DNA from 3 places in the Lysinibacillus sp. CTST325 genome. Region 3 is predicted to be linked to each of the others. Evidence: riboswitches for the same ligand, from Rfam matches in the RefSeq annotation. Region 3 holds a riboswitch; each other region holds the start of a gene.

What was found. Region 3 has a riboswitch for lysine ahead of ACYQ73_RS15155 (aspartate kinase). Riboswitches for the same ligand answer to the same signal wherever they lie in the genome.
Positions count from the first base shown of each region.
Region 1: another riboswitch for lysine. It lies ahead of ACYQ73_RS18130 (amino acid permease); the one in region 3 lies ahead of ACYQ73_RS15155 (aspartate kinase).
Region 2: another riboswitch for lysine. It lies ahead of ACYQ73_RS07425 (transporter substrate-binding domain-containing protein); the one in region 3 lies ahead of ACYQ73_RS15155 (aspartate kinase).

Region 1 covers NZ_BAAFHO010000008.1:175,175-185,919, forward strand. The annotation lists gene ACYQ73_RS18100 (Nramp family divalent metal transporter) at 1-357, shown strand, start outside; gene ACYQ73_RS18105 (ABC transporter permease) at 730-1,419, opposite strand; gene ACYQ73_RS18110 (ABC transporter ATP-binding protein) at 1,412-2,338, opposite strand; gene ACYQ73_RS18115 (sensor histidine kinase) at 2,476-3,411, opposite strand; gene ACYQ73_RS18120 (response regulator transcription factor) at 3,416-4,108, opposite strand; gene ACYQ73_RS18125 (hypothetical protein) at 4,782-4,907, shown strand; gene ACYQ73_RS18130 (amino acid permease) at 5,025-6,488, opposite strand; lysine riboswitch at 6,575-6,751, opposite strand; gene ACYQ73_RS18135 (CynX/NimT family MFS transporter) at 6,902-8,134, shown strand; gene ACYQ73_RS18140 (nitric oxide synthase oxygenase) at 8,193-9,239, opposite strand; tRNA gene ACYQ73_RS18145 (tRNA-Glu) at 9,642-9,713, opposite strand; tRNA gene ACYQ73_RS18150 (tRNA-Asn) at 9,715-9,791, opposite strand; tRNA gene ACYQ73_RS18155 (tRNA-Ile) at 9,796-9,872, opposite strand; tRNA gene ACYQ73_RS18160 (tRNA-Gly) at 9,882-9,955, opposite strand; tRNA gene ACYQ73_RS18165 (tRNA-Phe) at 9,959-10,034, opposite strand; tRNA gene ACYQ73_RS18170 (tRNA-Ser) at 10,042-10,134, opposite strand; tRNA gene ACYQ73_RS18175 (tRNA-Ala) at 10,149-10,224, opposite strand; tRNA gene ACYQ73_RS18180 (tRNA-Pro) at 10,240-10,316, opposite strand; tRNA gene ACYQ73_RS18185 (tRNA-Arg) at 10,333-10,409, opposite strand; tRNA gene ACYQ73_RS18190 (tRNA-Lys) at 10,425-10,497, opposite strand; tRNA gene ACYQ73_RS18195 (tRNA-Gln) at 10,513-10,587, opposite strand; tRNA gene ACYQ73_RS18200 (tRNA-His) at 10,597-10,672, opposite strand; tRNA gene ACYQ73_RS18205 (tRNA-Trp) at 10,720-10,745, opposite strand, start outside.
Region 2 covers NZ_BAAFHO010000002.1:412,829-423,573, reverse strand. The annotation lists gene ACYQ73_RS07450 (diguanylate cyclase domain-containing protein) at 1-444, shown strand, start outside; gene ACYQ73_RS07445 (response regulator transcription factor) at 627-1,301, shown strand; gene ACYQ73_RS07440 (sensor histidine kinase) at 1,298-2,683, shown strand; gene ACYQ73_RS07435 (2-oxoglutarate dehydrogenase E1 component) at 2,914-5,739, shown strand; gene odhB (2-oxoglutarate dehydrogenase complex dihydrolipoyllysine-residue succinyltransferase) at 5,833-7,110, shown strand; lysine riboswitch at 7,494-7,680, shown strand; gene ACYQ73_RS07425 (transporter substrate-binding domain-containing protein) at 7,796-8,662, shown strand; gene ACYQ73_RS07420 (amino acid ABC transporter permease) at 8,833-9,558, shown strand; gene ACYQ73_RS07415 (amino acid ABC transporter ATP-binding protein) at 9,571-10,302, shown strand; gene ACYQ73_RS07410 (DUF6501 family protein) at 10,611-10,745, shown strand, end outside.
Region 3 covers NZ_BAAFHO010000006.1:22,235-32,979, reverse strand. The annotation lists gene ACYQ73_RS15170 (amino acid permease) at 1-1,113, shown strand, start outside; gene trxA (thioredoxin) at 1,238-1,549, shown strand; gene uvrC (excinuclease ABC subunit UvrC) at 1,686-3,476, shown strand; lysine riboswitch at 3,867-4,045, shown strand; gene ACYQ73_RS15155 (aspartate kinase) at 4,268-5,494, shown strand; gene ACYQ73_RS15150 (methyl-accepting chemotaxis protein) at 5,982-7,247, shown strand; gene ACYQ73_RS15145 (YslB family protein) at 7,443-7,877, opposite strand; gene ACYQ73_RS15140 (succinate dehydrogenase cytochrome b558 subunit) at 8,150-8,758, shown strand; gene sdhA (succinate dehydrogenase flavoprotein subunit) at 8,825-10,579, shown strand; gene sdhB (succinate dehydrogenase iron-sulfur subunit) at 10,585-10,745, shown strand, end outside.

The sequences.
Region 1 (10,745 bases), on a different contig from region 3:
GGCCTTCTCATTGCAGGGCTTGCTAGCTCTTCAGTTGGTACTCTTGCAGGTGACGTAGTAATGCAGGGCTTTATAAGAATGAAAATTCCGCTCTATTTACGCCGTGCTATTACAATGCTACCTCCTTTGATTATCATTGCATCCGGTGTCAATGCAACTTATGCACTTGTCTTAAGTCAAGTTATTTTATCCTTTGGTATTGCATTTGCTCTTGTGCCGCTTGTTATGTTTACAAGTAAACGTGACATCATGGGAAGCCTCGTCAACCATCGTATTACAACTATATTAGGATGGATTGTCGTGGTGATTGTAGTTACTTTAAATCTTTATTTATTATGGCAAACTGTATTTGGTTGAAAAAATGCCAGACACGAAGACCTTCATTTGGTTTTGTGTCTGGCATTTCTATATGTAAGAGGCATTTTTATTAAGTAGGATTGATTTCCGTTCCGACCGGGCGCTTTGTCGCTGACGCTTCGCTTTCGCACAGATAAAACATTTGTCGCTGACGCTTCGCTTTCACGCAGAGCAAAGCTTCCCTGGGACGTCCGATGATCCGCTTCGTTGCTACCGCTTCTCTTTCGCACAGAAAACATCCGCTTGCGCTCCAGGATACCATCTTTGACGCTAATCCCAAGGAGTCGCCCCGTCTCCACTCCAATCAACTTATATACATGGCATACGTTTTAACAAATGTCATTTCCTACTTTCGTGATGAGCTGTTTTTCCTTAAATATCTATCTCCTCAATGTTTCGGAACGATAAATAGGCAACGCTTATACCGATAATAGCTAAAGTGATGGGTATGAAAATAATATCATACAAGGTAAAGTTACCCGAATTTGATGATACAACCGATACTATTAATATAGATGATACAATCGTTGCCGGAATGGAGTATTTTCTCATACCGAAATACAATGGTATTAATGCGATGCATGCTGCTGAAACTGCATTCATGATCACAGCGGGAATTCGTTGTATTATGAGAGATACCGATAATGTATCTGGAAGCAATTGAAAACTCTCACTAACAGCACAAAAAATCGCTGTAACAAAAATAGTCGATAAAATAATTGCACTAAAGGTAAAAAGAACAACAATGGCAAGCTTTGAAGCAATTAGTTTTTTTCTATTGATTGGGTACATAAATGCTACGGTGATCGTTTTATATTTAAATTCTCCAATAATAAACTTGGCGATTAACACACTAGCAAAAATAATAAATACTGCTCTTACACCTGAATCTATAAGGCTAAATGCCGTCTCATAAGTTCTAAAGTCTTGATCCCCTTCTATTTTAGTGATAAATATAAGCATAAATATAATAGCTAATATCACAAAATTTGCGAAAACAGCTCGTTTTATATAGGAACCAATATGATATTTTTTCATTTCTAGACGCATTAAATTAAGCACTAGCGATACCTCCATTGATTAACTTCAAGAAGTAATCCTCTAATGAGTTTGTTTTTTTGCTAATGCCCTCAATTTCAATATCATGCTCAATCAATGTTTTAGATAACACCTTTTGTGAAGCTGTCGAATCATAAATTCGAATACAATTATTATCATCCATTAGTTTGAAATTAGTAATGTTTAATTTACTTTCTATAATAAATGCAGCCTTTCCCCCATCATTGACAATCACTTCAATATAATCTGTTTGACTACGATTGACAGCGTCCATTGATACTTCCTTAATTAATCTTCCATCTTTAATAACCCCAACTGTATCTGCCAATTGTTCAATTTCACCCAAAATGTGACTAGAGATAATAATCGTAATTCCATACTCTTTACAAAGCATCCTGAATAGTTCTCGAAGCTCTTTAATGCCAACTGGATCTAGTCCATTAATCGGCTCGTCTAAAATAAGCAATTCCGGCTTCGTAATAATTGCACGTGCAATACCTAACCGTTGTTTCATCCCAAGAGAAAAGTCTTTTACACGTTTCTTCTCAGTGTTTGTTAGTTTTACTAAATCTAGAACATGCGCAATCTCTTTCTTGTCATAATAGCCCATATATTCGCAATGTAACTCTAACGTTTCCTTTGCTGTTAAATCTTCATAAAAAATCGGGTATTCAATAATCGTTCCCATCCTTTTCAGCACGTCGTATGAGCGGTCCATTAATTTTTCACCAAAGATTTCAATATCTCCACTCGTCGGCTTCGTAAGGTTTGTTAGCATTTTCATGACTGTCGTTTTTCCGGCACCATTAGGACCTAAAAAACCGTATATCTCTCCCTTTTTCACATGCATAGTCACAGCAGAAACGACTTCTTTTCCCTCAAACACCTTCGTAAGCTGGTTTGTTTTCACAATATATGTCATGTAGATCTCTCCCTTAAATTTAGCTATCCTTATTATAAAAAATGAAACTCTCTAATTTATTACTTGATTCTTACAAATTTCTTAAGCACAGAAGAAAAGCCTGTAAAGCTATAAAATTGCTCTACAAGCATGACTGCTCAGTATGTCATTCGTTTTAAAGAAACTGTAAAAATAGTCTTCTCATACGGGATACTAGAAAGTTGGATGGAACCCTCCATTAATTCTACAAGGCGTTTTGTAATAGTTAAGCCAAGGCCACTCCCTTGGAAGGATTTATTTCTGGAATCCTCAAGTGTATACATTCTTTCAAAAACATTATCAATATGATATTCGTCGATCCCCTTACCGCGATCCCAGACATCAATAAAAATATTCGTATCATCATTTCGCACTGTGAGTCCAATGATGTTTCCTGCTGCCCCATAGGCAACAGCATTGGATAGTAAATTATTCAAAACCCTATCTAACGCTTCTTCATTGCCGCGTGCATATGCGGATATCTCTGGTATGGCTATATCGATCTCTAGGCCCATAGATGTGATCATGTCGTAAAATGATAAAATATTTTTTCGGCAAATTTCACTTACATTAATTTTCGTCATTGGATAATCTGTATCTCCTGCCTCCAATTTTGCCAGGTCAAAAAATGTATGGATTATTTTCAATACTTCCAATGTTTTCGAATGAACGCCAGTGAGCAACCGTTGCCGCTCCTCTTCATTAAGTGTTTGCTTCAGCTTAAGCATTTCCGTATAACCTAGTACAACTGTTAAAGGCGTTTTAAGATCATGAGAAATATTGGCCAACATCTTTTTCATAGAGCTTTCCATTTTTCGATGTGTCGCCAGTACTTTTTGGTTGTGGTCTAGCAACGCATTCATCGCAATTAGTAGCTGCTGTAATTCTTGATTAGCTGTCGACACTAAAATCTTTTCATTCGATTGTTCGTTAATGATTGCATGCAGTTTTTGATGCATGTATTGAATCATAGCGTTCTGTTGTTTTTTTGCTCTCACCTGAAAAATAATAATACCTACAAGTAACACAATCACCAGTAATAGTAATATAATCATCTGTTTATCCTTCAAATTTATAGCCGATTCCCCAAAGTGTTTTAATATATAGAGGATTGGATGGATCGTCTTCAATTTTTTCACGTAATCTTCTTATATGTACATTAATAATATTTTCATCCCCATAGTAAGCATCATTCCAAATCAATTGATAAATTTGCTGTTTTGTAAAAACTCGATTACGATTTGTCACGAATAATTTTAAGATACCAAATTCCTTTGATGTGAGTTTTACTTGTTGTCCATTCTTCTCAGCTGAAAAATTAACAAGGTCGATCGATAAGTTGTCTATCTCTACTATATCTTTCTTCTCCTCTACTTGATTGGAGTATTTCGTAGCTCTTCGAATTGCGGCTTTAACACGTGCCGAAAATTCCAGCATCGAAAATGGCTTGGCAATATAATCATCTGCCCCTAATCCTAATCCTAACGCTTTATCAACATCACTATCCTTGGCTGACATAATGATAATTGGAATTGATGCTTGCTCTCGTATAATCTTTAAAACTTCTAATCCATTAAGTTTCGGTATCATAATATCCAAGATCACTAAATCAAAGGGATTGTTTAAACAATTTTGTAATGCTTCTTCTCCATTTACTGTAGAGGTGACAAGGAACCCCTCCATCGTTAAATAATTTTCTACCATTTCACGAATGGCTTCGTCATCTTCTACTAGTAAAATATGCTTTTGCACTATCATGCACCTCTTCTCAACATAAAGCGTCTATATTTGACTTGTCATTACTATGATCATCGCCACAGCGAGGGGGTGATTTCCGTTCCGGCTGGGCGCTTTGTTGCTGACGCTTCGCTTTCGCACAGTAAACATTTGTTGCTGACGCTTCGCTTTCGCACAGTAAACATTTGTTGCTGACGCTTCGCTTTCGCACAAATAAAACCCTGTTGCTGACGCTTCGCTTTCGCACAGAAAACATCCGCTACGCTGCAGGGTCTCGGGCCAACACGATGTTAATCACGAAGGCGTTATAACAGGACGTGGCGGTTTTAGCCTTCGTTCCTCTATTGCTGATTCCCAAGGAGGCGCCCAGCCTTCACTCCAATCAACTTATATACATAGTATACGTTTCAACAAATGTCTTACCCCAAATTAGGTGATGTGTTATTTATCTATCAGTTTACCATATTAAGGTTGTGCACCAAAAGTGGGGGACGATTTGAGAAACTGAAGTCCCCTTTTTATTCTTGCCAGCAATTTCATTTGAGACTCTAAAATACAGAATTTGTAACACATTGTATTGATTGGTATATCGTTAGTAATAATCAAAATTAATTTAGATGAAAACAGCATTTTTGGTATTTACTTTTATTTAGGTGCTCTACTGTGGATAATGAGTATATATTTTGGGATGTCCGGAATTCGATCAAAACAAATAGCTATTTCTAAATATATAGGATTACTCATCATTTTGCTTATTCTTGTCATTTACGGATCGATGATTGCCATTATGGGGATACGAGGTTTTGGAGCTTAAAGTTTAATCGTTCACTTGGAGTATTTTGATTGTACGTCTAGAATTACAAATTTATTATTTAACTAAAAAAACTGCCCTGCAAGTCATTTTCTATGACTCACAGGACAGTTTTATTTTTTATTGTTCAACTTTTAAATCACATTGCTCTAATGGGAGCATTTTTGTTTTATGCTTGATTTTATAGCCAAGCCATAACAGTAAGAACAGTGGGATACCGATATATGAGACAAGGACTCCGTACCAATCTACTGTTTCACCCATAAAGGCATTGTAGTTTTGTCCAATAACAACAATCATACAAACCGTAAAGGCAAAGAGCGGTCCGAATGGGAATAGCCTTGCTTTATACGGCAATAATTTCGGATCTAAGCCTTGTACCTCGAATGCTCGACGGAAACGGTAATGGCTAAATGCAATTCCTAACCAGGCAATAAAGCCAGACATCCCAGATGCATTTAGAAGCCACATATAGACTACACCATCACCAAAGAATGAAGCTAAAAATGCTAGGCAGCCTATAGCTAAAGTCGCCAGTAATGCGTAAATCGGAATACCTCGACGGCTTAGTTTAGTGAAAATTTTCGGTGCATGTCCATCTACCGCTAATTGCCAAAGCATACGAGACGATGCGTAAAGCCCTGAATTCCCTGCTGACAGCATTGCCGTTAGAATGATTGCATTCATCAATGATGCAGCAAAGGCAATTCCTAAACGATCGAACACCAGTGTAAATGGTGAAACAGCGATATCTTCAGATAGCAAACGTGCATCTGTAAATGGAATCAACAGCCCAATTGCACCGATTGCTAAAATATAGAATAAAAGAATTCGCCAGAAAACAGACTTTACAGCTTTCGGAATATTTTTACCAGGGTCATCCGTTTCACCTGCTGTTATTCCAAGTAGCTCTGTCCCTTGGAACGAGAATCCCGCAGCTAAGAAAATACCAAATGTAGCAAGGAATCCACCGTGGAATGGTCCATCACTAATGAAGAAATTCGTAAAGCCTACAGGAGCGTGTCCTCCTAAAATACCAAAAATCATTAAGAAACTGATGATAATGAAAATAATTACAGTTACAACCTTTATCATTGCAAACCAATATTCACTCTCACCATAGCTTTTTACCGATAATAGATTGAACGTTAAAACGACAGCAATAAATAAAACAGTCCAAAGTGCTGATGAGCTATCTGGGAACCAATATTTCATAATTAATGAGACAGCAGAAATTTCCGCTGCAATTGTAATTGCCCAGTTGTACCAGTAGTTCCAACCAAGTGCAAAACCTAAAGCTGGATCTACAAATTTTGTAGCATACGTACTAAATGAGCCCGATGATGGCATATAAGCTGCCATTTCCCCTAAGCTCGTCATTAAAAAATACACCATGATACCGATTAATGCATAAGCAAGAAGTGCACCGCCAGGGCCTGCTTGCGCAATGGCACCACCACTAGCTAAAAACAATCCTGTACCGATTGTACCGCCTAATGAAATCATTGTAATATGACGGCTTTTTAATTCTTTTTTCAGCTTCGGTGCTTTATGACCGAGCTGATTGACTTTTATTTCACTCACGATATAGCTTCCTTCCTTTTTTAAGAGGCGAAAAAAATGCCATCACATGAACGTTGCTGTGATGGCTAAGTAAATCCTCTGTTCCTTAAAATGATAGCTCAACACGTTGTTCAAACGTGACAGTTCTGTTCCTTTCGGAGACAGCCCCAGCATGAGGTTTTCAAGTCCCCTCACACTTCGGCAGTATTTCCTTTCAGCTAATTTCTCTAATGCTTGTCATTTCCATTAACATACTCATAAATACCGCGACCTCTACCTCAATACAAACATGAGGCATTAAATATTAAATTTATAATGGATATTAGTTTAACATACGACATATGGTATTTCAATAACTCGAGTAATATTCTATATTTTATGAATTTTCCACTATTTTTATTATTGTGATAAAGTGGTATAGTGATTCAATCAAAATTGTTCTAACAAGGGGGATTTATTTGACTACTCATGAACATTCCGATACTTATCCTAGCAGGAAAATTAACTGGAAAGGCACAACCTTATTACTCGTTATCGGAGTAATTTGTATTGCCTCGACATTACGGATGCCGCTAACAGTTGTTGGACCTATTATTTCCTTTATCCGTGAAGACCTCGGCATATCCAATATACTAGCAGGCTTTCTAACAACGATCCCATTGCTAGCATTTGCAATCATTTCACCATTCGCTCCAATTGTCGCACGTAAATTTGGACTAGAAGTAACATTATTTTTATCAACTATTCTTTTAGGGGGAGGGATTGTACTACGCTCCCTTGGCACAACTAGTTTACTCGTATTTGGTACGATGCTAATTGGTATAGCCATTTCATTCGGTAATGTACTAATTCCAGGATTACTTAAATTGAAATTTCCCTATCACGTAGGTTTACTTATGGCATTTTTCACAATGTCGATGAATTTGACAGCTGGACTCGGTGCTGGCATTAGCTATCCTGTTGCCAATTCATCACTTGGTTGGCAAGGTGCACTGGCCATCTCACTTGTTCTTGTGGTGTTAACCATTGTAATTTGGATTCCACAGTTGAAATTTAATAAGCCTGAACCGACTGTTAAGACTACGAAAGAACGTACACCATTATGGAAATCACCTGTTACTTGGGCAGTAGCGGGAGCTATGGGATTTCAGTCATTATTATTCTACACAACTGCCGCTTGGATTCCTGAAATATACATAGCACAAGGATTAGCTGCAGACCGTGCAGGCTGGATGTTTTCCATCATGCAATTTTCACAAGTCCCAATGGCTTTAGCTGTGCCTATTATCGCTAGTAAAATGACATCTCAACGTCCTCTCGTATTAATGTTTACGGTATTTTACTTAGTTGGCTTTATCGGGGTAGTGATGGAATGGACAAGCCTCGCTATACTGTGGATGGTGCTACTAGGCTTAGCCGGAGGTGCTTCATTCGCATTAGCGATGATGTTCTTTACTCTACGTACCCGTACAGCTTTTGAGGCAGCCGATTTATCAGGATTTGCACAATCATTAGGATATTTATTAGCCGCAATCGGTCCAATCTTATTTGGTTATTTACATGATTTATTCGGTGGCTGGAATATTACTGGCTGGTTATTTGTTGTCGTAGTATTGATACTCTTCATATGTTCATTTAGGGCTTCTAAAAATGAATATGTGAATTAATAAAGGCAGCTCATAATCTTATTTCAACGGAAATAAGATTATGAGCTGCCCTTCTCTATTAATAAGGTGGTTTCTGATAAAAATAATTTGGTATATTGTAAACATTAACATAAGGCTTATGGAAAATATGAGTCGTAGCTGGTGAAAGAGGTGGAATCAACCACGCCCAATTGCCTGTAACCTCACGATTCGCTGCTGCTTCTGTTTCCTCAAACAATTTAAATTGCTGTGCAGCTGTATGATGATCTACTATGCTGACACCGTCTTCTTTAAAGGAATGTAGAACGGCTATATTCAGCTCAACTAATGCACGATCACGCCATAGAGAAGCCTGTTTCGTTGTATCGAGGTTGAAAATTCCTGCTATAGCAGGCAGCATATTATAACGCTCATGATCTGCTAAATTACGTGCCCCAATTTCTGTCCCCATATACCAACCATTGAATGGGGCCGCCTCAAAATCAATACCTGCCATTTGGAAGCGCATGCTCGAAATAATCGGCACTGCATACCATTTTAATCCTAGCTTCTCGACTCGAGAGGATTCTGGATGACGAATCGGTACCTGTAGTACATAGTCGTCAGGAATCGTAAACAATTGAGGCTCCCTTCCATCCATCTGTACAACAAGTGGAAGCACATCAAATGCTGTTCTCTCACCTTGCCAGCCAAGTGATTCACATACTTTTGTAAACTCAACAGAATGCAAATCACCAACGATTCCAGATTCCGTTTCATAGCCAGCATAACGGATTAGCTGATGATTCCATATACGAACACGCCCTGGTGCAAAAACCGTTATTGTTGGGCGAATTTTCCCATCATTTGTTGCATACTCAATATGTTCAAGCAATGCGTTGAAAATATCCTCTTCATTTAAAATATCACGGGCATCTACAACATGCAGCGATTGCCAAAATAATCGGCCAATACACTTATTACTATTGCGCCAAGCCACTCGAGCGCCAAAGATTAATTCTTCCGTTGTCGGTATATATTCTCCTGCCGTTTTAATTTGCTGTAATTTATTTTCTAGCCATGTTTTAGACTCATTTTGTTCTACTTGATAAAGTTCTAAAAACTGCTGTACTTCTTGTAAATTCATATTGAATTCCTCCATCTATCCTCATATTAGAGGAATGGAACTATAATCACCACGAAAAAATCTGCCAGAAAACATACATATTTTATATATGAAATACTTTGTTCAATATTTTATTTCATCTATTTTATTTTTATAGTTACTTATGGTGCCGATTTTGAGTAGACATTATAAAAATTAGGGGAAATTACAGAAGAAAAAATTGTTGAGCATGGATTTGCTATTATAACGCTTTTTACGCCTAAGTAAGTAATACACGAGACGCATTAGGCCTCTTTTGCACTCCGTTTGCAGCATTAAGGGTAGACGTTATTACGTGTGCATTTCCTTAACGTATGATGATCTTTGTTTGTCAGTATAGTGGGCATAAAAAAAGCATGTCGCACTAATGTGCAACATGCTTGATGACCCGTACGGGATTCGAACCCGTGTTACCGCCGTGAAAGGGCGGTGTCTTAACCACTTGACCAACGGGCCGTGGCTCCGAAGGCAGGACTCGAACCTGCGACAACCTGATTAACAGTCAGGTGCTACTACCAACTGAGCTACTTCGGAATAATGGTGGGCCTAAATGGACTCGAACCATCGACCTCACGCTTATCAGGCGTGCGCTCTAACCAGCTGAGCTATAGGCCCATTATTTTTTGGAGCGGGTGATGAGAATCGAACTCACGACATCAGCTTGGAAGGCTGAGGTTTTACCATTAAACTACACCCGCAGATGGTGGGTCAGGACGGAATCGAACCGCCGACACTTAGAGCTTCAATCTAATGCTCTACCAACTGAGCTACTGACCCGGAAAAATGGAGGAGGTAGAGGGATTCGAACCCCCGCGCGGTGTTACCCGCCTGTCGGTTTTCAAGACCGATCCCTTCAGCCAGACTTGGGTATACCTCCGGAAATTATATAAATGGTGGAGCCTAGCGGGATCGAACCGCTGACCTCCTGCGTGCAAGGCAGGCGCTCTCCCAGCTGAGCTAAGGCCCCAACAATCAGGAAAGTTGGTCGGAATGACAGGATTCGAACCTACGACCCCTTGGTCCCAAACCAAGTGCTCTACCAAGCTGAGCTACATTCCGATATTATTAGGCTTTTTGGCGCGCCCGACAGGAGTCGAACCCATAACCTTCTGATCCGTAGTCAGACGCTCTATCCAATTGAGCTACGGGCGCATTTATAAAAACTGATGAGCCATGAAGGACTCGAACCTTCGACCCTCTGATTAAAAGTCAGATGCTCTACCAACTGAGCTAATGGCTCAAACTAAGAAATGAATGGCTGGGGTACTAGGATTCGAACCTAGGCATGACGGAATCAAAATCCGTTGCCTTACCGCTTGGCTATACCCCAATTATTAAATGGGGCGACTGATGGGAATCGAACCCACGAATGCCGGAACCACAATCCGGTGCGTTAACCACTTCGCCACAATCGCCACTATATGTAAACATAGCAGTCTTTGATAACGAGTACCTCGAAACCTGGCAGGGGCAGTAGGAATCGAACCC
Region 2 (10,745 bases), on a different contig from region 3:
TTGATAGAAGCGCAAGAACGTAATGAGTGTTTAGCTATGCTTTATATCGATGGGGATGACTTTAAGCATGTTAATGATCGGTATGGCCATGACACGGGGGACGACTTTATCCGAAAGTTTGGCCAAGTTTTAATTACGGCTGTACGTAACCATGATTTAGTTATACGAATGGGTGGCGATGAATTTGTTGTCGTCCTAACAGGTTTAACTCGGAATGATCAGACGAGACATACACAAATGATGGATATTATTAATCGCATTCGTAATGAACTAAAAAAAGGTTGGACAATCGAAAGTCATCACTTTGCACCAACTGCATCCATTGGTATCGCTTATTATCCGGACCACGGTCACACATTAAATGAATTACTAGACCTAGCAGATCAAGCTTTATATAAAGCGAAGGAAACTGGAAAAAATAATCTCTATATTGCTGACGCCTAATCAATTATGCCTCGGCATAATTGTAGCTGACGCTTCGCTATCAAAACATTTCCTGAAAGAAGTTAAAAAAAGTCTGTACAAACAAGTAGTTGCTTGTGGTACAGACTTTTTGTTTGATGTTATGCTATAACAGTATTAAAGAGGAAACCCCTCATAGTTATTTGAGAATAGAAGGTGAAGAAATGTCTAAAAAAATACTTTTGGTGGAAGATGAAAAGCATATTGCTCGTTTTGTGGAGCTAGAATTAAAACATGAAGGTTACGATGTATTCGTCGCTTTTGATGGACGTGAAGGACTGGAGTTAGCTTCATCTGATCATTTTGATGTGCTGTTATTAGATGTTATGCTTCCAGGAATAAATGGAATTGAAATTTGTCGTCGAATACGCACGCAGTCAAAGGTACCTATTATATTATTAACGGCTCGAGATGCTGTAATGGATCGTGTAGCTGGCTTAGATGCTGGCGCAGATGACTACATAGTAAAACCATTCGCTATTGAAGAACTATTAGCTAGAATTCGTACTATTTTACGTCGGATAACGCCTGATGAAAAAAATGGGGAATCATTACATTTTAGTGATATCGAAATCGATGTAGCGGCATACGAAGTAATTGTACAAGGGAAAAGGCTTGATTTAACGAAAACAGAATATGATTTACTTAAATTATTGATAGAGCATAAAAATAAAGTATGTACACGAGAGCTAATTTTAACCTCTGTTTGGGGGTATGATACGGATATAGAGACAAATGTCGTAGATGTATATATTCGGCATTTGCGAAATAAACTACCGGGTGATATGAATGCCTATATCGAAACCGTTCGTGGTGTGGGGTACGTGATGCGCGAATGAAAAAATTAAAAGATTATTTAGTCAATCAATCATTACAAAGAAAATGGATGCTCACATCTAGTGCTGTTATATTTTTTAGCTATACGATTATTTGTATTGTCGTGTATATTTCATTGCATACATGGCTAATAAATGATGAGCAAAGTAAGATTAAATTAACGAGGGCTGATTTAATATCCTTTTTAGAGTCACAAGGACCTAATCTTACTGTACAGCAAATTCAAGAAAACACGGGTCTATTAAAAACCATTGTGGATCGAGATCAAACCGTCAGAATGTTTAATGTAGATGGTATTGAGATTTTAAGCATTAATAATACTTCGCAGGCTGCGCCCTTAACTGCATTGAATGAAGTTGTAGAAATGACAATTGATAAAAAGGATGCCTTTGTTATTAATGAACCGATTCAGCTCGGCTTCTTCAAAGGATATATTCAAGTTGTTCATCCATTATCTAAGTTTCAGTCGTTAATGCATTATCTATTAACTGCCATGCTCATAGCGGGTGTAGGAGGATTGGTGTTATCAGCATCAATTGGCTATTATCTAGCCAATTATTTGATGAAGCCATTGCATGCGTTACGTGCATCCATGAAAACCGTAATGGATAAAGGATTTAATGAACCAATTCAATTAACTTACACGTCTCATGATGAGATTGGTGATTTATTGAAGATGTACAATGCGATGATGAATGAATTGCAAATATCATTTACAAAGCAGCAACAATTTGTTGCGGATGCTTCTCATGAGTTACGGACGCCTATCCAGGCAATTGAAGGACATCTGTCCCTTTTGAAAAGATGGGGGAAAGATGATCCAGAAATTTTAGAGGAATCTATTGAAACTTCATTAACTGAAATTGCACGGATGCGTAAAATGATCGAAGAACTACTAGAACTTGCACGTCGTGAAGAAAAGGACATCAAAAGTGAGGCTGATGCAGTATTTGTTATAGAAGCGGTTATAGAGGACACAAGACTCCTTCATCCGGATGCTCGAATATCGCTGTCGAAAGATGGAGAAATAGGGCGATTATTTATAACAGAAAATGCACTTAGCCAAATTGTTCGTAATATAATAGAGAATGCAATTCGTTATTGTGAAAAAATTCCTGAGATTCAAATTTCATTATCTGTATTAGAACAGGAAGTGGTAGTAAAGATAGAAGATAATGGCATTGGTATAGCGGAAGAAAACATTCCATACATTTTCGATCGCTTTTATCGAGTTGATGAGGCAAGAAATCGTCAAATAGGTGGTACAGGCTTAGGGCTTAGTATTACAAAAATGTTACTTGAAAAGTACAATAGTTCTATTGAAGTCAAGAGTGATAAAAATGTTGGAACCGTTTTCTTGCTGAAATTCCCACTGAAATATTGAGAAAAATCCATGCTTTATTTAATTATTTCATCCTTTGGGAAAAAAATTGCTTAATTTGCTAAAAAGAGTTGTATTTTTTGTGAAGAGTAGTAAGATTGAGATGGAAAAAACGTTCTTTAAATAATGGATAAGATGTCAAACATCCTTTAAAAGAACGGAAAATTATTATATAATTAATTGTAATTTAATTAATGGAACTGCCGAAAGGCAAAATTTGGAGGTCATTTTTCATGTCGAACAACGTTACAACTGTAAGTTCTCCATGGTCAGCTTTTTCTGGTCCTAACCTAGGATATGTGATGGAGCAATACGACTTATTCTTACAGTCTCCTGAAGAAGTAGAACCGGAGTTAGTATTATTATTCCAACAATTTGGTGCACCAGTAGTAGTAGAAGGTGAAGTAGCTGTATCTAGTAATGCAACAGCAGCTCCTGCTGGCGATTACAAGAAAGTATTAGCAGCTGTGAAATTAGCAGATGCAATCCGTACAAACGGTCATTTAGCAGCAGATATTTATCCTTTGAAAAACCGTGAACTACAAACAGCTCAAATTGAAGAGAGCGCGTTCAACCTTAGCGCTGCAGATTTAGCTGAAATTCCTGCAGCTATCTTCTTCAAAGATGTGCCAGCAAACGTGAAAAATGGTAAAGATGCAATCGATTTCTTAAAATCTGTTTATACAGATAAAGTAGCATTTGAATATAATCACGTAGTAGCAACAGAAGAACGTGATTGGATTCAAGCACAAATTGAAACAGGTTCATTTAAACAAGCATTAGCTTCTAATGAGAAAAAAGCTTTATTAGATCGTTTAACTCGTGTTGAAAACTTCGAGAAGTTTATTCATAAAACTTTTGTAGGTCAAAAGCGTTTCTCTGGTGAAGGTTTAGATACTCAAATCATTTTATTTGATGAAATTTTAAAAACAGCTGAATCAAATAACGTAGAAAAAGTACGTATTGGTATGGCTCACCGTGGTCGTTTAAATGTATTAACACACATTTTAAATAAACCATACGATATGATGTTCTCTGACTTTGCACATGTATCTAATGAGTTATTTATCCCAAAAGATGGTCGCCTTGAAATTACTAAAGGCTGGACTGGCGATGTTAAGTACCACATGGGTGCTTCATATATGCGTGAATCTGGTATGAATGTTAAGCTTGCATACAACCCATCTCACTTAGAAGTAGGAAATCCGGTTGTTTTAGGTACTGCTCGTGCAGCACAAGATGACACTTCTAAACCAGGGCAAGCTGTTCATAACCGCACAAAAGGATTAGGTATTCTTGTGCACGGTGACGCTGCATTCCCAGGTCAAGGTATCGTAACAGAAGTATTAAACTTCGCAAAAACTGAAGGTTTCACTACTGGTGGTACAGTTCACATCATTGCTAACAACATGATTGGATTTACAACTGAACTACAAGACTCTCGCTCATCTGTTTACTCTTCTGACCCTGCAAAAGGTTACGAAGTACCAGTTGTGCATGTGAATGCAGATAGCCCTGAGTCTGTAGTTTTAGTAGGTCGTTTTGCAGCTAGCTACCGTCAAAAATTCGGTAAAGATATCATCGTTGACCTTATCGGCTACCGTCGTCATGGTCACAATGAAACTGATGATCCAACTGTAACAAACCCTGAAACATATAAATTAGTTTCTAAACATGAGCCAGTTCGTGCTTTATACGGTGCTCAATTAGCAGCTGAGGGTGTAGTTTCTGCTGATGAAGTTGCAGCATTAGATACAGCTATCTATGCTGAAATGCAAGCAGCTTATGATCATGTAAAAGAAATGGCAGATAAAGATGAACACAAGCATATAGAAATGCCAGAAGAATTAAAAGTAGAATTCCCACAAATTGATACAGCAGTTGGTGCGGAACGTCTAGGAAAAATTAATGAAGAGCTTTTAGTGTTTGAAGAAAACTTCGAACCACAGAAAAAGCTTGGCAAAATTTTAGAAAAACGCCGTGATGCATTTGCTTCTGCAAAAATCGACTGGGGTCATGCAGAAACTTTAGCTTATGCAACAATTATTCAAGATGGCACACCAGTACGTTTTACAGGTCAAGATGCACAACGTGGTACGTTCTCTCAACGTCACTTAGTGTTACATGACAAAAACAATGGTAATTTATTTACGCCACTTCACCATATTTCAGGTGCAAATGCATCATTTACAGTACACAACTCTCCACTTACAGAAGCAGGGGTAGTGGGCTTTGAATATGGTTACAATTTAGAGAATGGTCATGTACTTTCAGTTTGGGAAGCTCAATTTGGTGACTTTGCGAACATGGCACAAGTGATGTTCGATAACTTTATTTCAGGTGCACGTGCTAAATGGGGTCAAAAATCGGGTCTAGTTATTCTTTTACCACATGGTTATGAAGGTCAAGGTCCAGAACACTCTTCAAGCCGTATGGAACGTTACTTACAAATGTCTGCTGAAAATAACTGGTTCGTAGCAAACTGTTCAAACGCAGGTAACTACTACCACTTATTACGTCGTCAAGCAGCATTATTAGGTACAGAAGGCGTTCGCCCACTTGTGGTTGTATCACCTAAGTACTTACTTCGTCACCCATTAGCTGCAGCGAATGCTGATCAATTAGCAAATGGTTCATTCCAAGAAGTAATTGAACAACCAGGCCTAGGTTCAAAACCAGAAGCTGTAGAGCGCATTGTTTTAGGTTCAGGTAAAGTGATGATCGACATTGCAGATCGTATTAAAGATGGTGAAGGCTTCGATCACCTACACATTACTCGTGTAGAACAACTTTACCCATTCCCAAAAGAGCAAGTTGCTGGTATTATTGCTAAGTATCCGAATGTAAAAGAAGTTGTTTGGGTACAAGAAGAACCTAAAAACCAAGGTTCATGGAATTTTGCATTAGAAACATTACATGAACTTTCAGAAGGTAAAAAGCTTCGTTATGTAGGACGTCCTGCAATGAGTTCTACTTCAGAAGGTGATGCAGATTCTCATAAAGCAGCTCAAGCCGCACTTGTAGAAGAAGCAGTTGCTGAGCCTGTAAAGGTTAAATAATAATCACATATTAATTTTTGAGAGCCGGGCTACTTGCTGAGGCAGTAGCCCTTTTATGTGCACAATGCACGTTAATTAAAGGAGGAAATGAAAGTGGCTGAAATTAAAGTCCCTGAATTAGCAGAATCGATTACAGAAGGTAGTATCGCACAGTGGGTAAAAAAAGTGGGCGATCGCGTTGAAAAAGGTGAATTCATCGTTGAACTTGAAACAGACAAAGTAAACGCTGAAATCATTTCTGAAGAAGCGGGAGTTTTAACTCAAATTTTAGCTGAAGAAGGCGATACTGTACTTGTAGGTCAAGTAATCGCAGTAGTAGAAGCTGGCGAAGGTGCAGCAGCAGCTCCAGCGGCACCAGTAGCAGCACCAACACCAACACCAGCACCAGCAGCGCCACAAGCGGCACCAGCTCCTGTTGCAGCAGCGCCACAAGCGGCACCAGCTCCTGTTGCAGCAGCACCAGTTGTAGAAGAAACTACTGGTGAGCGTGTAATCGCATCTCCAGCAGCTCGTAGACTTGCTCGTGAAAAAGGTATTGACCTTGCTGCTGTATCTCCAGTAGATCCGCAAGGCCGTGTACGTGTACAAGACGTAGCAGCTCATGGTACAGCTCCAGTAGCAGCACCACAAGCAGCTCCAGCAGCACCTAAAGCAGTTGCAGCTGTAGATGAATCACGTGTAACAATTGAAAAAATGAGCCGTCGTCGCCAAACAATTGCAAAACGCTTACTTGAAGTAAAACAATCTACAGCAATGTTAACTACATTCAACGAAGTAGATATGACAAACGTTATGGCTTTACGTTCTCGTAAAAAAGACCAATTCTTCGAGTCAACTGGCTCTAAACTTGGTTTCATGTCATTCTTCACAAAAGCTGTAGTTGCAGCTCTTAAAAAATACCCATATGTGAACGCACAAATCGCTGGTGATGAAATTCACTTAAACAACTTCTTTGATATCGGTGTAGCTGTATCAACAGAAGAAGGTTTAGTAGTACCAGTTGTACGTGACGCTGACCGCAAAAACTTTGCTGAAATTGAAGATTCAATTGCAGACCTAGCTAAAAAAGCTCGCGACAAAAAATTAGGTTTAGCTGATCTTCAAGGTGGCTCATTCACAATTACAAATGGTGGTGTATTCGGTTCATTAATGTCTACACCTATCATGAATGGTACACAAGCTGGTATCCTTGGTATGCATACTATCAAAAAACGTCCAGTTGAAGTGAATGGTGAAGTAGAAATTCGCCCAATGATGTACTTAGCTCTTTCTTATGACCACCGTATTATCGATGGTAAAGATTCTGTAGGCTTCCTTAAAACTGTTAAAGAACTACTTGAAAACCCAGAAGATTTATTATTAAATTCTTAATTCCTGAGTTTATTAAAACCCTGCAAACATTGTTTTGCAGGGTTTTTTCTTTTTTATGGAACAATTAAAGGAAGCGACGGATAAAGTATTCAGAGCGACGGATAGATGACCCAGAGCGACCGAAAGAAGAGCTAAAATGTATCCAAGTATAAAAATTGCTTGAAGTTCGTATAAAGAAGCATGGACAATTTTACAGATTCTTTCGGCAAAGCAGCGGACTTTATCATTTTCAACTTTGTAAAAGTGAATATAAGGCATTAAAAGGATAAAAAACCCTAATATTGTAATTAGTCAGAAAAGTGATGAAATTATCTTGACGAACATATTAGCTTTATAGTAGTATCATAATATCAATTAAATATACAAACCTCACATTTAATCTATTGTGAGGTAGAGGCGCGGTATTTATTAGTTCATTGTTGAGTACAAGCAAGCGAAGACGCAATGGAGAAGGAACTATCGCCGAAGTATAAAAGGAGCTCGTACTTTTATGCTGGGTCTGCAGTGAATAAGTGCAGGACTGTCCTAGTAAATTATTTTCCAGGTTTACTAGGTTGTGCTATCTCGGAATGATGGAATTTTAGTGAGGATTTGGGCAACTGTTAAAAAAGTAAGACCTAAGTTCAGTACTTAGGTCTTTTTTGGTACAGTTGTTTTATTTTTTTACAGAAAAGGGGAATGTTACATGAAAAGAAAATCGTTGGTATTAATGTTGACCGTCATGACTGCAATTTTGCTAGCAGCTTGTGGTGCTGGTGACAAAAAGGCTACGACGTCATCTAGTAATGACGGAAACAAGACGAATACGGAAGAAGGCGGAGGACAATTCCGTGTTGGGATGGAAGCAGGTTATGCTCCGTTTAACTGGACGCAGCAGGATGATGCAAATGGCGCAGTAAAAATTGCGGATAATGCAGAATATGCAGGTGGTTATGATGTGCAAATGGCGAAAAAAATCGCTGAAGGCTTAGGAAAGGAATTAGTCATCGTAAAATTGGAATGGGATGGCTTAGTACCAGCGCTACAATCCAATAAAATCGATGCAATCGTTGCTGGTATGTCACCTACTAAAGAACGTAAGCAGACAGTTGATTTCACTGAAAACTACTATACGTCTGATTTTGTAATGGTGATTAAAAAAGGTAGTAAATATGAAAAAGCAACTTCTATCCAAGATTTCTCTGGAGCAAAAATCACATCACAATTAAATACATCTAACTACACTGTTATTGATCAAATCAAAGATGTAAAAAAACAAACTGCAATGGATAGCTTCCCAGCTATGCGTGTAGCATTAGAAGCTGGGAAAATTGACGGCTATGTAGCAGAACGTCCAGAAGGTATTTCCGCTGCTGCTGCAAACGATAAGTTCACATATGTAAAGTTTGAAAAAGGCTTCGATACAGATATTTCAAATACATCCATTGCAGTTGGTTTACGTAAAGGCGATGCAAACCTTGAAAAAATCAATGAAATTTTAAAAGGCATTTCTGAAGATGATCGCCAAAAAATTATGGAAGAAGCCATTCACCAACAACCAGCAGCACAATAACATGATGGCACGGGCTTTCTGCTAGTCCGTGCCAAATCATTACAAAATATAATCTTTATAAATAATAATAATGTCTGAGTTAAAAGTTTCATAAAATAAATGAAACAAGGCTCCAGCCAAGACAAGATACTGTAACGAACAAGCATCACGACGTTGTTAGGAGGAACATCATGAGTTTTGAATGGATTATTTCTATTGTTGAGAACAACTGGCAAATGTTTTTACGAGGTACGTATTATACATTGCTTATTTCTATTAGTAGTACAATTATTGGTGCACTCATCGGATTTTTCATCGGAATTATGCATACCATCAAGGTTCGTAAAAAAGGTGTAAAGTTCTATAGCTTAAAGCTCATTAATTTTATACTAACATGCTATGTCGAATTTTTCCGTGGTACACCAATGATTGTACAAGCAATGGTTGTATTTTACGGATTAGATATGGCATTTGGCATTGATATGCACTTTATTACGGCAGGTATTTTAGTTGTTTCATTAAACACAGGTGCTTATATGGCTGAAATTGTACGTGGTGGTATTGTATCCATTGATAAAGGGCAGTATGAGGCCGCATCGGCAATTGGTATGAACCATTTTCAAATTATGCTACATGTTGTATTACCACAAGTTGCGCGAAATATATTGCCTGCAACAGGTAACCAATTAATTATGAATATTAAAGATACAGCAGTATTAAACGTTATCGGGGTTACGGAATTATACTTCCAAACAAAATCGATCGCAGGTAATAACTTCCGCTATTTTGAATCCTTCTTTGTAGCTTGTGTCCTTTATTTCATCATGACATTCACAGCATCAAGAATCTTACTTTATATTGAAAAACGACTGGACGGACCAGATGCCTACCAAAAAGAACAGAAAGAAGCAGTATAGGGGGACGAACAAGTGACAGTTATTAAAATAGAGCATTTAAGTAAATCATTTGGTCGTAACCAAGTGTTAAAGGATGTAAATTTTCAAGTAGAAAAGGGCGAGGTAGTCTGCTTAATAGGTTCTTCCGGATCAGGTAAATCAACATTACTACGCTGCATTAATTTACTGGAAACACCAAGTGGCGGTCAAATTATCTACAAAGGGGAAAACATTTTAGACGAGAAGCATAACATCCAAGAATACCGTACACATTTAGGTATGGTATTCCAGCAATTTAACTTATTCAACAATCATAATGTGCTAAAAAATTGTACAGTTGGTCAAATGAAAGTATTAAAGCGTTCAAAGCTAGAAGCAGAAGAAGTTGCTTTAAAATATTTACAAATTGTTGGTATGGATCAATACGTACATGCGAAGCCACGACAACTATCTGGCGGTCAAAAACAGCGTGTAGCGATTGCACGAGCATTGTCAATGAGCCCAGATGTAATGCTATTTGATGAACCGACGTCAGCACTGGATCCAGAGATGGTCGGTGAAGTGTTGAAGGTAATGCGTCAGCTAGCGGATGCTGGGAATACGATGTTAATAGTTACGCATGAAATGGAATTTGCCAAAGAAGTCGCGGATCGCGTCGTATTTATGGATAAAGGGGTAATTGTAGAGGAAGGACCACCATCACGGGTACTAGTAAATCCTCAGCATGAACGGACAAAAGAGTTTTTAAAACGAACATTAAAATAACGTTCGGTTACAATAACAAAAAAAGTGAGTCCAAATTAATGGGCTCACTTATTTTCTAGAATTCCATTCTGCGTATAAAACAAAGCAAATTGCAAATGCAACGGCTAGTATAAAAAACCATTGCGGTACACCACCAAAGCTCATAGTAACACCTCAAAGTAAAAATTTTTATTATGGATATGGTAAAAAAACAATAGTTACGGAAAAAATATGGTCTTCTATGGATTTTTTCTCCACAAAAGTTCAAAAATATTATAGAATAAGCAGTAGACATTAGCTTCGTGCTAGTAAAGAGAGGTAGAGAGATTATGTTACATTTAAAATGGAAAGATGCTCCAACAGTACGCACAGTTACTTGTAAGCATACAAATGCATCAAAATATTTAGTTTCAAACGTATTAACAGTAGGGAAACAATATGATGTGAAAAATGAAACAGAAGAA
Region 3 (10,745 bases):
GTTTTAGGAAAGTATCCAGCTTATTTTCTAGATTGGATTTATTGGAAAATGTGGGTGTTAAATATTGCAGCGGAATCTATAGTTGCGGCAATTTTTATTCAGTATTGGTTGCCGGATTATCCAATTTGGATACTTGCATTATCTGTTTCGGTGTTAGTTACAGCCATTAACTTGTTATCGGTGAAAGTTTTTGCTGAAACTGAATATTGGCTAGCGTTAATTAAAATAACCGTTATTGTGGTGTTCATCATAGCGGGACTAATTTTATTACTTGTTACTTTTGGTAATCATACAGCTGTTGGTTTTTCCAATTTAACGGAGCGTGGTGGGTTCTTCCCGAACGGGTCAATGGGGTTGATTGCTGCAATGCTTGTAGTTATTTACTCTTATGGTGGCACTGAGATTATTGGTATTACATTAGCTGAAACGAAAAATCCAGAGAAAGTAGTGCCGAAAGCAGTTCGCAGTACATTAGTACGCATTGTGACTTTTTATTTAGTTCCGTTCTTTATTATCGTTAGCTTGATTCCTTGGAATGAAGTAAACGGTGTGCCAGAAAGTCCGTTTGTAATGGTCTTTAAAATGGTTGGGATTCCTGGTGCTGATCATATTATGAACGCTGTTGTTTTACTCGCAATTATTTCATCAATGAACTCAGGACTTTATGGTTCATCACGCGTTCTGTATACACAAGCTGTGGACGGGCGTGTTCCTAAAATCTTTGCACATTTATCAAAAAGAAAAGTTCCGGTGTATGCCATATTAATGTGTACATTAGCTTTATATATGGCCGTAATATTTTCTTTATTTGCGGGAAGCAAAACTTTTGATTTCCTAATGGGCTCACTTGGATATACCGTGTTATTTATTTGGTTAATTATTGCGATTGCACATCTGAAATCGCGTGAAAAACAGCCAGAAAAAACAAGTACCTATTCAGTAAAATGGTTCCCTTATACAACTTGGATCGCTATTATTGCGTTAAGTGCAATTCTGGTTGGTATTATTTTCACAACATCGATTATCGTAACAGGTATTACATTAGCTATCTATCTCTTTATTACGTTAACTTATGTCTTTAAAGGTCGTTTTCAAGAAAATGAGGCTAAATAACAAATCAACTTAATGCCTTTTTCGACCTTATTTTTCATAAATTTTGCATACTAGGCAGATTGTTCGCTCAAGAGAATTTATCCATGCTATACTACAAACATAGTAAGTTTAAGGAGGATTTCAAATGGCAATTGTACATGCAACAGATGCAACTTTCCAAGATGATATTAAAGAAGGGTTAGTATTAGTAGACTTTTGGGCTGCTTGGTGCGGACCTTGTAAAATGATTGGACCTGTTCTTGAAGAAATGGATGCTGCAGGTAGTGCGGCTAAAATTGTAAAAGTAGATGTAGATAACAACCAAGGTACTGCAGCACAATACCAAATTATGTCTATCCCGTCATTACTATTATTTAAAGATGGTGAATTAGTAGACAAAACTGTTGGTTTCCAACCAAAAGAAGCGTTAGAAGCATTTATCGCAAAACATGCTTAATCTGTAAGAAAATATGAGTCAAGCCATCAATAAGATGTGCTTGGCTTTTTTTCGTTATATAATATAGAGAAAACGAGAACGTTATTTTTGGGAATAGGAGACGAACGTTTTTTTAAAAAAAGGGGGCAGGTAGGCGATGAATGATTTAATTAAACGAAAGCTTGAAATTTTACCAGATCAGCCTGGCTGCTATTTGATGAAAGATCGACAAGGAACCATTATTTATGTCGGGAAAGCAAAGGTGCTAAAAAATCGAGTACGCTCGTATTTTACTGGTTCGCATGAGGGGAAAACACAGAGGCTTGTAGGAGAAATAGAAGATTTTGAGTACATTGTGACATCCTCCAATATTGAAGCTTTAATTTTAGAGCTTAATCTTATAAAACTACATGACCCGAAGTACAATATTATGCTTACGGATGATAAAACGTATCCGTATTTAAAAATTACAAATGAAAAACACCCGCGCCTTATTACAACACGAAAAGTGAAAAAGGATAAGGCGAAATATTTTGGTCCTTATCCGAATGCGTATGCAGCAAGTGAGACGAAAAAGCTGCTAGATCGTTTATATCCTCTTCGAAAATGTGTACAACTCCCTACCAAGGTTTGTTTGTATTATCATATGGGACAATGCCTAGCCCCTTGTATCAAGGATATAGGTGCTGATATTTACCACGATATGATTGAGAATATGACAAAATTTTTAAATGGTGGGGTTGAGGAAGTCAAAAAGGAGCTAGAGGTAAAAATGCTAGCGGCCGCAGAAAATTTAGAGTTTGAGCGTGCAAAGGAATTTCGTGATCAAATTGTCCATATCGATACAGTCATGCAAAAGCAAAAAATCGTATCAAGTGATACAACGAATCGCGATGTATTTGGCTATGCCGTCGAGAAGGGCTGGATGTGTGTTCAAGTTTTCTTTGTTCGTCAAGGAAAGCTTATAGAACGAGATGTCTCGATTTTCCCGGTTTATCAAGAGGCAGAAGAGGAATTTTTAACGTTTGTTGGACGATTTTACGAAAAGTTAGAGCACATTAAGCCTAAAGAGATCTTTATCCCACAATCTATTGATGCAGATATTTTAACGGAATTATTAGAAGTTAAGGTACTGACACCAAAACGTGGGCAAAAAAAAGAGCTAGTTGAATTAGCGACAAAAAATGCTGAAATTGCTGTAGCAGCAAAGTTCCAGCTTATTGAACGTCAGGAAGAACGCACAATAGGAGCATGTGAGGCGCTCGGTGAAGCTATGGGCATTTCTACGCCTTTAAGAATTGAGGCTTTCGATAATAGTCATATGCATGGGACAGATGCTGTATCTGCAATGGTTGTATTTATCGATGGAAAACCTGCGAAGAAGGAGTATCGAAAATACAAAACACGTACCGCCGCCAAGCACGATGATTACGGGGCAATGCAGGAAGTAATACGTCGTCGATACACACGTGTATTAAAAGATGGTCTACCTTTACCGGATTTAGTACTAATAGATGGTGGGAAGGGGCAAATGGAAGTCGCGCGAGAAGTATTAGAGGATGAGCTCGGCCTTGTCATTCCAATTGCCGGATTAGCGAAAGATGAAAAGCATAATACGTCACAGCTTTTATTTGGTGATCCACCAGAAGTTATTGCGTTAAAGCGTACAAGTGATGGATTCTACTTACTACAACGAATTCAGGATGAAGTACACCGCTTTGCTATAACCTTCTTACGACAGCAGCATGAGAAACATGCTATACAATCTGTCCTCGATCATATAGAGGGCATTGGCCCAAAGCGAAAACAGCAGTTACTTAAGCATTTTGGCTCTGTCAAAAAAATTCGTGAGGCAAGTGTGCAGGCACTACAGGAAGCTGGGATGCCAGCTAATCTAGCTAGCGATATTTATGCTTATTTTCATTCAGCAGAAGACTCCCATCTCTGAAGGTGCTGAGATGAATGCAGACGGAATTCCTTTTCAGTGGGTATTCAAACACCTACTGAAATAGAGGAGCTCAGTCTAAAAACGCTACGTCCTGTGGCATTACCAAAATGACCGATATCGTGTCGGTCCTCGTGCAGGCATGTGCACGATTCATAATCCGGACGCATTGTTTATCTGCAGCGAGCAAAGCGTCAGCGGCAATTACGCTAAGGCTAAGTTAATTTTTAACAGGATACATTGTCAAAGGATTAGACGTATGCTAAGGTTGATATATAACATTGCTCTTCAATATAGCAATGTTATATGCGGCGCCTTAGTTTTTTTCAGTAGTTTCTACTTATTAAAATGGAAATTTCTTCACTAAGGTTCAATTAAATACAATCACTATTTAGTGATGATAGAGGTGCAAGGTTCAAGAGTAGTACATTCGAGGACGAACAAGTCCAGTGAAGATGTATGAAAGGGGAGCTTGCCGAAGTGGAGCATCGTTGTTTCCGATGCTGTGCTGGTTTTACATTTAAGAGATGTGAGACTGTCGAATCTAAACGTTTCGGAGAGCTATCACACATGCGCAAGTTACTTTTATTGTACATGTTATTTAGGCAGCTTTCACGTTATGTGAGAGCTGCCTTTTTAGATTTCTCGAAACAACATTTTTTCAAGGCTGTTACTCTTACCTAAGAGGTGAAGGAGCGCTATTTGCTTTTGCGGTGTTATTTTTGTAAAAAGCTAAAAAAGTATAGCTACTTTATAATCAGCGAAATGATTGAATAAGAAGGAGAATGATAAAGATGGCGAAAGTTGTGATGAAATTTGGTGGTGCAGCATTTGCATCAACAGAGCGCATTCGAAATGTTGTGAAAAAGGCGATTGCAGAAAAGGAAAAAGGTTTTGATGTTGTCGTTGTCACTACAGCTATGAGGGGTATGTCTAAAGAATTAGCAAAGATGGCTCGTGATTTATCAGACCATGCATCTAAGCGTGAACTAGATGCACTATTTTCATCAAGCTCACAACTTACAAGTACATTAGTGGCAATTGCTTTACAAGAGGAAGGATATGATGCCGTGTCATTAACGGGCTGGCAGGCGGGCATTGAAACCGATGCTATGTATAGCAATGCCCGTATTGATGAGATAAATGCTAGTCGAATAGAAGAGCATTTTGTACAGGGAAAAATCGTTATCGTTGCTGGGGAACAAGGTATCGATAATTCACGGAATATTACGATGTTAGGTAAAGGTGGGGCAGAAACGTCGGCTATAGCTATTGCAGCAAAATTGAAGGCGGAGCGGGTAGATATTTACACGAATGTGGAAGGAATCTATACAGCTGATCCAAGTCATGTTGCTGGGGCACAAAAGCTAAAAGAAATCTCCTATGATGAGATGCTAGAGCTATCAAACTTAGGATCACAAGTTTTACACCCGCGAGCAGTAGAGTTAGCAAAGAAGTTTCAAATCCCAGTTATCATTCGGTCGAGCGAAATAGCTACAGTAGGTACTTTATTGAAGGAGGAAGTTGAAATGGAAAAAAATTTAATTGTACGTGGTGTTGCCTATGAGTCAGACGTTATTCGCTTAACAGTTGGTTATGATGCTTATTCGAATGCTTCGTTAGCAGATATGTTCACAATACTTGCAGAAAATTGTATAAACGTCGATATAATCGTACAAGCAATAATTGATGGCTTAAAGCCGACTGTATCATTTACCATTTTAAAAGAGGAGTTCGCTGAAGCATTACGTGTCTTAGAAGATAGTAAATTATCATTAGGATTTAGTTTTGCCGATTTTGAAATTGGCTTAGCAAAAGTCTCTATTATTGGCTCAGGAATGGCATCAAATCCAGGGGTAGCTGCCCGTATGTTTGATCGTCTACGTCGTGAAGATATCCCTGTAAAGATGGTAAGTACGTCTGAAATAAAAGTGTCTGTTGTTGTACCTCAGGACGAAATGATTCGTGCAGCAAATGCATTACATGATGAATTTAACTTAGAACAAGCGCTTTACATATAATGTTGAAGAGGATGTGTCAGTAAAAGGCACATCTTTTCATGTTGTTGAAAAACTATTATGTCAATGAAATTAATATGTCATATTAAATAAAGTAGGGTTCTATGGCAAAACGAGGGGTTGATTTCCATTCCGGCTGGGCTCTTTGCCGCTGACGCTTCGCTTTCGCGCAGATAAAACATTTGTTGTTGCTGTCGCTACGCTTTCGCACAGAGCAAAGCTTCCTGGGAGCGTCCGATGAGCCGCTTGGGCCAACACGATGTTGGTCACGAAGGCGTTATCACAGGACCTGATGGTTTTAGCCTTCGTTCCTCTATCGCTGATCCCCAAGGAGTAGCCTAGCCTCCACTCCAATTAACTACTTCACTTAGAATGAATCTTCTGGAATGGGCACATCTTTTTTTGTTCACATCAATTTAATACTTTATCCAATTCTATTGTTATATAATAAAATGTGACATGTTTTACCAAGGGGAAGGTGGAAGTTTGTATGGGGTTATTTGGTTTATTTCAAAAGCCAATGGATGAAAGTGTTGAGAGGCACAACGATATAGACATACAAATATTAAAAAAACGAATTTTGGAATTGGAACTTGAGCAGGAAAGCATTGATGTGAAAAATGCGATTTTAGACTTTGTACTAGCGCATATGGAGTTAATTAATTTTCAAACGGCTTTAAAGGTTCAAAATGTCTCTACGAGTGTAGGGGATATTTCAGCGATGAGTGAAGAAATGTCGTCAAATACAGAGGAGATGCTTGCGGTTGAGCAAAATGTTAATGCAAACATTCAAGAAATAAAACAGCATTCATTACTACTTGTAGAGGAAATGGAATCATCCATTTCAAAAGGTGAAATGGTTCAGGCGTTGTTGGCCAAAGGAGCTCGTTCAACAGAGCAACTGAATGATGAAATGACTAAAATGGATGATATCAGTAAAGGTGTAACCGGGATTGCCGATCAAACACAACTACTATCTTTAAATGCCTCTATTGAAGCCGCACGTGCTGGTGAGCATGGAAAAGGCTTTAATGTTGTCGCGATGGAGGTAGGGAAGTTAGCCAGTAGCTCGAAAGGTTCATTGCAAGAAATGACAAAGATTCGATCAGTCATTGATAAGAAATTACATAATACAATAACAAATATTAAACAAGTCGAACATTATTTAACTGACTTTTTAAGTATCATGAAGGACAATATTGCTAATCTGACTGTAACAAGTAGAAATATTGAAGAAGCAGCACATGGCATTCATCAAATAACAGCTGCATCAGAAGAAAATGTAATAGCTGTAGGTCGTTTAGCGGAAACGACGACGGAATTATCACATTCTAGTGACTTCTCGGATATAATCCAAAATCAAGTATCTGAAATGTTAAAAGCTATTGCACCGACAATCAGAAAACCATCAGAGCAAACGGTAGTTAGCCAAATGGCAGCAAGGTTAATGGATCATGCTCGCTTTTTACGAGATGCTATTCAAAAGGCTGGTCAGAAAGAAACGATAAAAACGCATCATCAATGTATGTTTGGAAAATGGTATTACGGACATTATGAGGAATATCAGAATTTACCAGAATATCTTCATATTGAACAACCACATGAATTAGTCCATATGGCCGCACAAAAATTAGTGAATGAACTGTCAATTCATAACATAGAAGAAATGATTCAACACTCACTTAATATTTTGGAGGCATTTATTGCGTTAATAGATGTGCTATTAAAAGAAAGACATGCTCAACTATCAATATAAAAAGGATTCGTGAGTATAACGAGAGGTTGATTTCCGTTCCGACAGTGCGCTTTACTGGGGCGTCCAATGGAGCTGCTTCGCTTGTCCATCTATGACGCTACTCTAAGGAGTTGCCCAGTCTTTACTACAATTAACTTCTATAGTATAAACAAAAAGGATTGTCATCCATAAATCTGGGATGACAATCCTTTTTGTTTATTCTGTAGGAACGGTGTTCATGATTCTTTCTTTAACGTCCCATTTTACTGTAAACGTAACATTTTGTTGTTTTTCACGTTTTTCATCATAGCATTCTGTTAAATAACCTTTTGCTTGCTGGATTTGCTCAGCTATAAACCCTGCTTCAAGTCTAAAGCTACGAAGACCGATTTGTAACAGATCTGGATCATTTGTCAACTGGAATATGCGTCCATCCTTCGATTCTTTGACAAGCTCTAAATTACCCCAACAGGCATCTGCGAAAAATGCGATAAGTTCATCTTGACTTGTACATGGGAACTTCCGAGCTAGATCTTTTCCTGCCCAGTAAAGGACATCATCTTCGTGTTTACCAAGAATGGAAGATAAAATATAATCGCGAATTATCTCATAGCCAAATGCTGAGATTGTAGGAGATGAAGTGTTTAACATTGAAAGCCTTCTTTCTTAGAATTTTCTTAAAATTTGACACTGATAAAGTAAAGGTAGATTTTTCGAGAAAAAACGATGCATCATGTACTAGATTGCTTCTTTAATAAGGGATGTGAAAAACTTTAAGTTGCCTTGACGCTCGTAGCTCTTGAGAGTACAATAAACATGTCATAATATTGTACCATGATGAAATACACAGTCAATGAAGTATCAGTTACAAAATGATGACTTCTTTAGTTGTGCTATTTTAAGTACTAAGGGGGGTAACAGTCTTGTCGAAAGATCGAGAGTTTTTATTGCGTCGCTTACATTCTCTACTTGGTATCATTCCAGTAGGTCTGTTTTTAACGATGCACCTGTTAATTAACTTTACAGCAACAGGCGGAGCAGAAAGTTACAACGCAGCTACCGCTAATATGGAAAAGATTCCATTCCTTATCCTAGTTGAATGGATTGTCATCTATATTCCATTAATGTTCCACGCATTTTATGGTGTCTACATTGCATTCACTGCTACACCAAATACAGGACGTTTCAGCACATACCGTAACTGGATGTACTCATTACAACGTTTCACTGGTGTATTCTTAGTGATCTTCATTGCATGGCATATTTTCCAAACTCGTATTCAAAAAGCACTTGGTACAGAAGTTGATTACGACATGATGGCAAATATCGTTTCTAATCCATTCATGCTTGGATTCTACATTGTTGGTATTATATCAGCAACTTTCCACTTATCTAATGGTTTATGGGCATTCCTAGTAAGCTGGGGTATTACACAATCTCCTCAGTCTCAAAAGATTGCTACTTATGTAACAAACATTATTTTCGTAATTCTAAGTGTAGTTGGTGTGGCTGCTATTTTAGCTTTCGTTTAATTCAATAGAAGCTACTATAGAGTACATGCAATCATTGCAATTTTTTAAGAGGAGTGAGAAATAATCATGGCGAAAAGCAAAATAATTGTTGTCGGCGGCGGTCTAGCTGGTCTGATGGCAACGATTAAAGCAGCTGAAGTTGGTACAGAAGTTGATTTATTCTCATTAGTTCCTGTAAAACGCTCACACTCTGTATGTGCGCAGGGCGGAATTAATGGTGCGGTAAATACAAAAGGTGAAGGGGATTCTCCTTGGATTCACTTTGATGATACAGTTTATGGTGGGGACTTCTTAGCGAACCAACCACCTGTTAAGGGTATGTGTGATGCAGCCCCTGGTATTATTCACTTAATGGACCGTATGGGTGTAATGTTCAACCGTACACCAGAAGGTCTTCTTGACTTCCGTCGTTTCGGTGGTACTTTAATGCACCGTACAGCTTTCTCTGGTGCAACAACTGGTCAGCAATTACTATACGCACTAGACGAGCAAGTTCGCTCTCACGAAGTAGCTGGTTTAGTGAACAAATATGAGCACTGGGAATTCCTTGGTGCAGTAGTCGATCCTGACGGCGTTTGTCGCGGTATCGTAGCGCAAGATATGCGTACAGAAGAAATTAAATCATTCCGTGCAGATGCTGTTATTATGGCGACTGGTGGCCCTGGTATTATCTTCGGTAAAACAACAAACTCTGTAATTAATACAGGTTCTGCTGCTTCTATCGTTTACCAACAAGGTGCCTCATACGCGAATGGTGAGTTCATCCAAATTCACCCAACAGCGATTCCTGGAGATGACAAAAACCGTCTAATGTCAGAGTCAGCTCGTGGTGAAGGTGGCCGTATTTGGACTTATAAAGACGGTAAACCTTGGTACTTCCTAGAAGAAAAGTATCCTGCATATGGTAACTTAGTACCACGTGATATTGCAACACGTGAAATTTTCGACGTTTGTGTAAACCAAAAACTTGGTATCAACGGCGAAAACATGGTATACCTAGATCTTTCTCATAAAGATCCACATGAATTAGATGTAAAACTAGGTGGTATTATTGAAATCTACGAAAAATTCGTAGGTGATGATCCACGTAAATTACCAATGAAAATTTTCCCGGCAGTTCACTACTCAATGGGTGGATTATGGGTTGACTACAACCAAATGACTGAAATTCCTGGTCTATTTGCAGCAGGTGAATGTGATTATTCTCAACATGGTGCAAACCGTCTTGGTGCGAACTCATTATTATCTGCTATCTATGGCGGTATGGTTGCTGGACCAAACGCAGTAGATTATGTTAAACATCTTAAAAAGCATGCTGAAGATCTTCCTCAAGAAATATTCGATGCTCGCGTTAAAGAAGAACAAGCTAAGTGGGATGCTGTCATGAAAATGGACGGCACAGAAAACGCTTACTTACTTCATAAAGAGCTTGGTGAAATGATGACAGCTACTATGACAGTAGTACGTTATAACGACCAACTTCAAGATACATTGAATAAACTTGATGAATTCCAAAAACGTTGGGAAAACATTAACATCAACGATACTCAAAAATGGAGTAACCAAGGTGCTCACTTTACGCGTCAGTTGAAAAATATGATTTACCTAGCGAAAGTAATGACAAAAGGTGCATTACTACGTAACGAATCTCGCGGTGCTCACTATAAGCCAGATTTCCCGAACCGTGATGATGAGAACTTCTTAAAAACAACAATGGCGAAGTTTGACCCAACTACTGGTAACCCAATCATCACGTACCAAGAAGTCGACGTTTCATTAATTCCACCACGTAAACGTGATTACTCTGCGAAAGGAGACTAAGAATTATGAATATCGCAGCTAATACTGGAAGAATGGTCAAAGTTGAAATTTTACGTCAAGATACAAAAGGCGGCAATGGCTACTGGCAAAAATTCCAAGTGCCTTACCGTCATGGTATGAACGTAATTTCTATTTTAATGGAAATTCAAAAAAATCCTGTTACTGA